3 regions of the Bacillus sp. C1 genome follow, and region 2 is predicted to be linked to each of the others. Evidence: predicted binding sites of a transcription regulator. Region 2 holds the regulator's gene; each other region holds the start of a gene.
The links. The regulator LexA, encoded in region 2, represses DNA repair genes until DNA is damaged. The targets are predictions, from matches to a motif close to CGAACATATGTTCG.
Positions count from the first base shown of each region.

Region 1: the regulator LexA is predicted to act here: its motif matches at 1,041-1,054, upstream of recA (recombinase RecA).
Region 3: the regulator LexA is predicted to act here: its motif matches at 1,766-1,779, upstream of recN (DNA repair protein RecN).

Region 1 covers NZ_JBTMZT010000001.1:895,612-898,886, forward strand. Annotated here, with positions in the region: gene ACX5JI_RS04820 (competence/damage-inducible protein A) at 1-980, shown strand, start outside; gene recA (recombinase RecA) at 1,125-2,156, shown strand; gene rny (ribonuclease Y) at 2,619-3,275, shown strand, end outside.
Region 2 covers NZ_JBTMZT010000001.1:1,019,382-1,022,656, reverse strand. Annotated here, with positions in the region: gene ACX5JI_RS05495 (DUF896 domain-containing protein) at 1-155, opposite strand, end outside; gene ACX5JI_RS05490 (YneB family resolvase-like protein) at 201-857, opposite strand; gene lexA (transcriptional repressor LexA) at 1,000-1,620, shown strand; gene ACX5JI_RS05480 (DUF4097 family beta strand repeat-containing protein) at 1,648-2,448, opposite strand; gene ACX5JI_RS05475 (DUF1700 domain-containing protein) at 2,454-2,996, opposite strand; gene ACX5JI_RS05470 (PadR family transcriptional regulator) at 3,001-3,275, opposite strand, start outside.
Region 3 covers NZ_JBTMZT010000001.1:461,130-464,404, forward strand. Annotated here, with positions in the region: gene dxs (1-deoxy-D-xylulose-5-phosphate synthase) at 1-223, shown strand, start outside; gene ACX5JI_RS02495 (TlyA family RNA methyltransferase) at 227-1,063, shown strand; gene argR (arginine repressor ArgR) at 1,206-1,655, shown strand; gene recN (DNA repair protein RecN) at 1,890-3,275, shown strand, end outside.

The DNA.
Region 1 (3,275 bases), 120 kb from region 2:
AAGAACTTGTTTATGATGAAGTGGCACTAACGTCAATTGGTGAATATTTCAAACGTACAGGACGCGAGTTCACAGAAAATAATAAGAAACAAGCGCTTGTTTTAAAAGGATCGACTGTATTTGCAAATGATCATGGTATGGCACCGGGGATGGGAGTAGCTAAGAAAGAAAAGGTTTATATTCTATTACCAGGCCCGCCAAAAGAAATGAAACCGATGTATACAAGCTACGTAGAGCCGTTTTTACGTAACTTTACAACTGAAGAGCATATATATTCCCGTGTTCTTCGTTTTTTCGGTATTGGAGAATCCCAACTAGAAGTGAAAGTTCAAGATTTAATTGAGGGTCAAACGAATCCAACAATTGCTCCACTAGCTTCAGATGGAGAAGTAACGCTCCGTTTGACCGCTAAACATCACGATATAAAGCAAGCAGAAGTGCTTATTCAACATGTGGAAAATTTGATTTTAGATCGAGTAGGGGAATTTTTCTACGGGTATAACCAAGATTTTCTTCATAATAAAGCAATCGATTTATTGAAGAAAAAAGGTTTAACTTTAGCATGTGCGGAAAGTTTAACAGGTGGTCTATTTGGAAATCAAGTAACAGAAAATGCAGGTGTATCTTCTGTGTTTAAGGGCGGCGTAATTTGCTATCATAACGATGTGAAGCAACATATGTTGCAAGTACCTGAAGAAACACTACGAAAATTTGGTGCTGTTAGTGAACAATGTGCTCGTTATCTTGCTGAAAATGTAAAGACATTATTGAAGGCAGATGTTGGAATTAGCTTCACTGGAGTGGCAGGACCGGATGCTTCGGAAAATAAAGAACCTGGTACTGTTTTTGTAGGTATAGCAATAAAGAATGAACCAACTGTTGTTTTTTCTCTTATATTAAGCGGAAGCCGTCAGCAAATTCGAGAACGCTCGGTGAAATATGGATTTTATCATTTATATAAAAAGCTAGAAGAGATTTAAATCTTTTCTAGCTTTTTTGTAATGAAAAATGATACATTCTTCTATAGAAAATAAAAAAATCGAATAAACGTTCGATTTTTGTTGGCAAATTGATATGAAAATAGGTATAATAAGAGTAGCAATTCAGTTAAGGAGGAATTTTGAATGAGTGATCGTCAAGCGGCATTAGATATGGCGTTAAAACAAATAGAGAAGCAATTCGGTAAAGGTTCAATTATGAAATTGGGAGAACAAGCGGAACGTAGAATTTCTACGGTGCCGAGTGGTTCGTTAGCACTTGATGTAGCTTTAGGTGTAGGTGGTTACCCACGCGGCCGTATTATTGAAATTTATGGACCTGAAAGTTCAGGTAAAACAACAGTTTCCTTACATGCGATTGCAGAGGTGCAACGTCAAGGTGGACAAGCAGCATTTATTGATGCTGAGCATGCGATGGATCCTGTATATGCACAAAAGTTAGGTGTTAATATTGATGAGTTACTATTATCACAACCTGATACAGGAGAACAAGGTTTAGAAATTGCAGAAGCTTTAGTACGAAGTGGAGCAATTGATATTATCGTAATTGACTCTGTAGCAGCTCTTGTGCCGAAAGCTGAGATCGAAGGGGATATGGGTGACTCTCATGTCGGTTTACAGGCACGTTTAATGTCACAAGCGCTTCGTAAGCTTTCAGGTGCAATCAACAAATCAAAAACAATTGCGATCTTTATTAACCAAATTCGTGAAAAAGTTGGGGTTATGTTCGGGAACCCAGAAACAACTCCAGGTGGTCGTGCGTTGAAATTCTATTCAACAGTTCGTCTTGAAGTACGTCGTGCCGAGCAATTAAAGCAGGGTAACGATATTGTTGGTAATAAAACAAAAATAAAAGTAGTTAAAAATAAAGTAGCACCACCATTCCGTGTTGCTGAAGTTGATATTATGTACGGAGAAGGGATTTCAAGAGAAGGTGAAATCTTAGATATGGCTTCTGAACTTGATATCGTTCAAAAGAGTGGTGCTTGGTACTCTTACAATGAAGAACGCTTAGGACAAGGTCGTGAAAATTCGAAGCAGTTCTTAAAAGAAAATCCGGATGTAAGAGATGAAATTGCCTTCTTTATTCGTGAACATCATGGAATTGGTGAGGATTCTGCTTCTGAAAACATGGAAGATGGAACGCTTATTGATTAATGAAAAAAGACACGTTCGTGTGTCTTTTTTTGTTATATGTATACGAATACAAAATATTTTCATTACTTTGAGGAAAGTGTATAAAGAAAAATATTTACATGTTTTAGGACGATTAGATGGCATTTACTAAGGTTTTCCAGGATAATATATGATTTGTTTTTATTATTCATAGATGATTAAGGTACAAAGGTAAAGAAAGTAAAAGTAGACAACGCTTGACAATGAAAATTGCGATAGATACAATGAGAATGTATATTTTTTCTTATATACGATACACTCTTCTCTAGAAGAGAAGTAATATTCGGAGTAAGACTTAAATCTTGCCGAAATAATAATATGACATTTTAATTGTGAAATGAAGAAAGTCCCTTAAAAAAGCGGGACGACGGTCTTTGCTGTACGTTGCGAATCAATGTACATGCCGACAGTCTTTTTTCATTCATAGCAAGGGGAGGTGAAATCATGAGTAGTAGTACATTAATTTGGATACTCATCTCCATTTTGCTTGCAACAGTCGGTGCAGTTGTTGGCTTTTTTGTTCGAAAGTCTATTGCAGAAGCGAAGATTAATGGTGCAGCAAACGAAGCGAGACGTATTTTAGACGAAGCGAATCGTGAGGCAGAGGCACTTAAGAAGGAAGCGCTTTTAGAAGCAAAGGATGAAATTCATACACTTCGTACAGAAGCCGAATTAGAAATTCGTGATCGTAGAAGTGAATTACAAAAACAAGAAAATCGTTTAATGCAAAAAGAAGAGAACCTTGATCGTAAAGACGAAACGCTCGATAAACGCGAGCGAATGTTAGAAAAGAAAGAGGAATCTCTTGTAGCGAGACAACAACAGATTGAAGAGTTGGAAAGCAAAGTGGGAGAGTTAGTTCAAAAGCAACAAACGGAATTAGAGCGCATTTCCAATCTGACACGCGAACAAGCAAAAGCAATTATCTTAGGAAAAGTAGAAAGTGAAATTTCTCATGAAATTGCCATTATGGTAAAAGAAAGTGAAGTTCGTGCGAAAGAAGAAGCGGATAAGAAAGCAAAAGAGATTTTATCTCTTGCAATGCAAAGATGTGCAGCTGATCATGTTGCTGAAACAACCGTTTCGGTTGTAAATCTTCCA
Region 2 (3,275 bases):
ATTCCTTTTAGTTCGTTTAACATGTTTTGACGAAATCCTTTTAGATATTGTTCACGGAGCGATTGACGCTCACGTTGTTCTTCTTCAGTTAAGCCTTCAGCTTTCGCTTTTTTTGCTAAGAAGTTAATACGTTCAATGAGTTCGTGACTTAGCATCTCGAATCCCCCTTCTACTTAAAACTGATACTTATCATACAATAGTTAGTCTTGTTTATCAAGCAATTGCTTTGTATATTCCACGTATCTTCGATGCACTGTTGCTTTTGACACATCATGCCCAAAACCACGAAGCGTCGCAGCAATTTCTTCAAACGTTAATTCATTACGACGAAGACGTACAATTTCTTCAATCGGCACTTCTTTCTTGTCACGTCCTGTACTTAAATGACGATTTTTAAAATTTTTTTCCGGACGAAATCCTCGTTCTACTGCACGCTGCATGCCACGTTTAATCTTCAAATTATGAATCTTTCTCTGATATTCTTCAACTATACCGATAATATCTAGCACCATAGAATCAGCATCAGAAAGTTGTAATTCACCATTATGCGTATGCGTATATACTTTTATTCCTTCTTTATGTAAACAATGCATTAAGGCAATCTTTGCATTCCCTCTTCCAAGACGTGTTTCATCTTGAATAAGAAGCACATCAACCTGTTCAGTTCGAATGATGTCTAGCACTTCTAATATACCATCTCGCTCAATTGTATAGCCACTTGCCTTCTCCTCAAACACCTTTATAACATTCATTTGATATCGCTTAGCTAAATGCAATAATTCATCTTTTTGGCGTGATAATGAAGTTTCTTGGGCTTCTTTCGTTGTGCTTACACGGGCATAAATGATTGCATTCACTTTAAATCCCTCTTCCTTATTTCGATTTTTCTTTTAGTGTACCACAAATCGCTTTTTCATTCGAACTTATGTTTGTAGAATGTTTTTTCTCATGTTATACTTATAAGTAAGAAAATTGAAAGAAAACGAGGTGTTAAAAAACGTGGAAAAGTTAACAAAACGCCAGCAAGACATTCTCGACTTCATTAAGCTAAAAGTACAAGAAAAAGGTTATCCACCTTCCGTACGCGAAATTGGTCAAGCGGTTGGCCTTGCTTCTAGTTCTACGGTGCACGGACATTTATCACGTCTAGAAGAAAAAGGTTACATTCGACGTGATCCAACAAAACCGAGAGCTATTGAAATTTTAGGGGAAGTAAAAATCGAAACAGAGACACAATCAGTCGTTCAAGTCCCTATTATTGGGAAAGTTACAGCTGGTTTGCCAATTACAGCAGTTGAAAGTGTAGAAGAGCATTTCCCGCTTCCTGCAAATGTTGTTGCTGGAGCAGACCAAGTATTTATGCTACGAATCTCTGGAGATAGTATGATTGATGCAGGTATCCTTGACGGAGACTTGGTTGTTGTTCGTCAACAGCATTCTGCATACAATGGAGAAATTGTCGTTGCTTTAACAGAAGATAATGAAGCAACTGTGAAACGTTTTTACAAGGAAAAAGATCATTTCCGCCTGCAACCCGAAAACTCTTCTTTAGAGCCAATCATTTTAGATAAAGTTTCTGTTATTGGAAAAGTAATCGGTGTATACCGTGATTTACATTAAAAATAGACCAGCAAAACTGGTCTATTTTTAATTTACTTCAATTGTTACATCTCCAGCAGATGTGTTCCCGCTAATTTTCACACTACCATTCCCTATCGTTATCTCTCTATCTTCTTCCTTAAAAATACTCACTTCTCCAGCAAATGTTTTCCCACTAACAGTCGCATCTTGAGGCTTCTCAAGTAAACGAATGTCAACGTCACCTGCAGTTGAACTTGCTTCTAAATCATATTTGGAGTCATGATCAATAACATCTACATCTCCACTTGTTGTTTTCGCAACAACTTTGCCACTTACTTTTTTCATTTTAACTTCGCCTGCTTTTGAAGATCCTTCCACTTTCTTCGCTGTTACTCGCTCGATCTCTACATCTCCACCTAGTGTCGCTGCCTCTACACGTTCACTTTTCACATCATTTACCGCTATCTCACCTGCAGAAGAGCTTACTTTTATTTCTTGATAGAGACGTTCTGGGACAATAATTGTTATCTTTGGCGTTTTAAATCCAAACGATAAAAATGAAAAATCCAAAGAAATTCCTTTTTTTATCTTACCTTGAACCTTTAGTGTATCCCCCTGTTCCTCAATACTCACTTTTTGTTTCTCAATATTCCCTGTTTGTTTTATATAAAAAGAAGAATCATTGCCCTGCTGAATTGTAACGTCCCCAGCATCCAAACCAATTTCTAATTTTTTAATTGTTTCATTCTTAATAACTTTTTCTTTCTCTCCTCTTTCCACCGCATCCACTGCTTTTGTATATGTTTGCGATACCCCAATAACCCCAATGATAATACAAGCAACAGCTACCAATACTATTTTTTTCATCTCACCTATTCCCCTTTAATCATTTTGAGATTCCAATTGACATAACCTACACAAACATTTTTAAACCATTTTGTACAGTAGTAAGCAGATATACATAACAATAATCCCACTCCAACAAATGCAATTGAAACAAATACATCGAGCCATAAGAAAGTACCTGTTAGTACTTTAACTACTACTAGCAGCGGGGCCACAACCGAGGCAACTCCCCCAACCCAAAGTGAAAAGATAAAACTTGCGATTACAACTAAAGGACCTAATACAATAATAAAGTTTAATAGACTAAGACCAATCGCCGCCGTTACAGCTCTTGTAATATTCGAAGCTGACGGATCTTTTTTCATCTCATCAAAACGGTATAATGCCAACATTTCTTTCGCAATTGCTTTTGGTGAGCCGAGCCCTTTTATAATTTCAAATTCTGTCTTCCCTTCCTCTATCCCAAACTGAAAATGCTCCTCATAATCGTATAAAATATCTCGGCTTTCTTCTTCTGGTAACTTTCTAAGATGTCCCGATAATTCTCGAAGAAACTGTTCTTTGTTCATCTCATTACACCTCTTCAATAATTTCTTGTACCCCTTTAGCAAAATCACGCCACTCCGTTACAAGTAAATGGAGTTGCTCTTCACCTTGATTTGTTAATTGATAATATTTACGCGGTGGTCCTTCTGTCGATTCTTTTAAATACGTGTGAAAATAACCCTCTTTTGTTAAACGACGTAATAACGGATATACTGACCCTTCTGATATTAAAAATTTATTTGAAATTTGCTGAACGAGTTCATAACCGTAGCAATCTTTTCGTTTGACAAGCGCCAGCACAC
Region 3 (3,275 bases), 560 kb from region 2:
AACAATTGAAGAAGCTTGTTTGATCGGTGGATTTGGTACGGGTGTAGTAGAATTCGCGACTGAGCACGGATATCATAGTGCTTTAATTGAACGTATGGGCATCCCGGATCATTTCATTGAACACGGTAGTGTTACAAAGCTATTAGAAGAAATTGGTTTAACGACAGATGCTGTTGTGGACCGTATTCATACAATGATTCCATCAAAACAAAAAAGGGCGTAACAAATGAGTGTAAAAAAAGAAAGAGTAGATGTACTATTAGTAGAACGAGGGCTTATAGAAACGCGTGAAAAGGCAAAACGTGCTGTTATGGCGGGACTTGTCTATGCAAATGAAATGAGACTCGATAAGCCAGGAGAAAAAATACCGCAAGATACACCGATTACGGTAAAAGGACAAGTTATGCCATATGTAAGCCGTGGCGGTTACAAATTGGAAAAGGCATTACAAGCCTTCAATCTTGATTTACAAGATAAAATCATGTTGGATATTGGTTCATCAACTGGTGGCTTTACCGATTGTGCGCTGCAAAATGGTGCGAAATTATCTTACGCTTTGGATGTAGGATACAATCAACTCGCTTGGAAGCTTCGTCAAGATGAGCGTGTTGTCGTTATGGAACGAACGAATTTCCGTTATGTAACACCGGCTGATTTAGAGCGCGGTTTACCGCAGTTTGCGAGTATTGATGTTTCATTTATATCGTTAAAGCTTATTTTGCCGGTATTAAAAACAATCCTTACTCCAAATGGTGATGTAGCAGCTTTGATTAAGCCGCAATTTGAAGCTGGAAGAGAGCAGGTCGGCAAGAAAGGTATTGTTCGGGATCGTAAAGTTCATGAAGCTGTCGTAGAAATGATTGTTGATTTTGCTATAAAAGAAGGATATGATGTTGAAAACTTAACATTCTCTCCTATAACAGGTGGAGATGGAAATATTGAGTTTTTAATTCATTTAAAGTGGCATGGTGAGCGTGAAATTGGTGAAAATCATTCTCCGGCTGTAGAACAAGTTGTAACAGAAGCCCATGAGGCCTTAAAACAAAAAGGGAAAGGGGAATAACAGTTGTTGTTCCTCTTTTTGTTGGAATTGTATAATGATTGTAAAAACAATTATGTACAAGTAAACGATTATAAGTTAACATAAATAAGTGAAATATACCAATGTTTAAACTATGGTAAGAGATAGTGTGAGGTGCAAATGTATGAATAAAGGTCAGCGCCATATTAAAATCAGAGAAATTATTGCGAATAAAGAAATCGAAACACAAGATGAACTAGTTGATATTTTACGTAATGAAGGTTTTAATGTAACGCAAGCAACTGTATCACGTGACATTAAAGAGTTGCACTTAGTAAAAGTGCCATTACATGATGGTCGCTATAAATATAGCTTACCGGCAGATCAAAGGTTTAATCCGTTACAAAAATTAAAACGAAATCTTGTTGATTCGTTTGTAAAGTTAGACACAGCAGGACATATGCTTGTGCTAAAGACATTACCGGGTAATGCACATGCACTCGGAGCACTTATTGATCATTTAGAATGGGATGAGATTATTGGAACCATTTGTGGTGATGATACTTGCTTAATTATTTGTCGTACACCTGATGATACAGGTGTTGTATCAGATCGTTTCTTAAATATGCTGTAAAAAAATCTTGTTTACTTTTTTGCTTAAAGCAGAAAGTAAACAAGATATTTTTATTATAGGCAAAATAGTGTTTTTTAGAGTAAAGTTAAAAAATCGATGGATTGACCCGTAAAACAAATGTTTGGTACAATGGAGCGGGCTAGAAGAAATGATATAAGTAATAACTACTTGAGTAAAACGCATTCGGCGGGAGCTCTTAATAGAGGATTAGTTTATAACGAGGTGAATGGGGCATTGTTATCGGAATTATCGATTAGAAACTTTGCTATTATTGAGTCATTAAATATTTCTTTTCAAAAAGGTTTAACTGTTTTGAGTGGTGAAACAGGTGCTGGAAAATCCATTATTATTGATGCAATTAGCTTACTTGTTGGTGGGCGCGGTTCAGCAGAGTTTGTTAGATATGGAACAGAGAAAGCTGAAATCGAAGGCTTATTTTATATAGAGGATGATAAGCATCCATGTATTGCGAAAGCTGGAGAGTTGGATATTGAAATTGAAGATGGGATGATTATCTTAAAACGTGACATCGCTGCAAACGGGAAAAGTGTATGTCGGGTAAATGGTAAACTTGTCACACTCAGTATATTAAAAGAAATTGGGAAAACACTTGTCGATATTCACGGTCAGCATGAGACGCAAGATTTGATGAATGAGGAGCGTCATTTGTTTATGCTCGATCATTTTGATGGAAATCGTATCGTAAACCAATTGGATATATATCAAGGTGTATACGGTGAGTATGAACAATTAAAAAAGCAACTTAAATCTTTAACAGAGAATGAACAACAGATGGCGCATCGGTTAGATTTAATTCAATTTCAGCATGAGGAAATTCGTAAAGCGGATTTGAAGGCCGATGAAGAAAATGAATTGACGGAAGAGAGATTAAAAATTTCTAACTTCGAAAAAATTTACAAGGCGCTTGGTGATGCATACCGTTTGTTAAGTGCAGATGGCAGTGGGCTTGATCATGTACGAAATGCGATGGGACAAATGGAGAGTATCACACACTTAGACGAAGCATATCAAGAGAATCATGATTCGATTGCTAATAGTTACTATTTATTAGAAGAAGTTGCCTATCAGCTTCGGGAAAAATTAGATATGATGGAATATGATCCAAATCGTTTAGATGAAATTGAAACACGTTTAAACGAAATTCGTATGCTAAAGAGAAAGTATGGAAATACTGTAGAAGAGATTTTAGCGTATGCTGATAAAATAGAGCAAGAAATTTTTACAATTGAAAATAAAGATGTACATATTGAAACGACGAAAAAGAAACTAAAAGAATTAGAAAGTGTAATTTTGAAGGAAGCAATGATATTGAGTAATATGCGTCATGAGCTTGCAAACCATCTTACAAATGCAATCCACCAAGAATTAAAAGAACTGTATATGGAAAAAACAAAATTTGAAGTGAGGATTGTAAAAAGAGAAGGAATCATTGATGACCCGCTTATAGAAGGGACTCCAGTGAAACTAACGGCTGATGGATATGATCATGTGGAATTTTATATTTCAACGAATCCAGGTGAACCATTAAAAGCACTTTCGAAAGTAGCTTCTGGTGGGGAATTATCCCGTATTATTTTAGCTCTGAAAAGTATTTTTTCT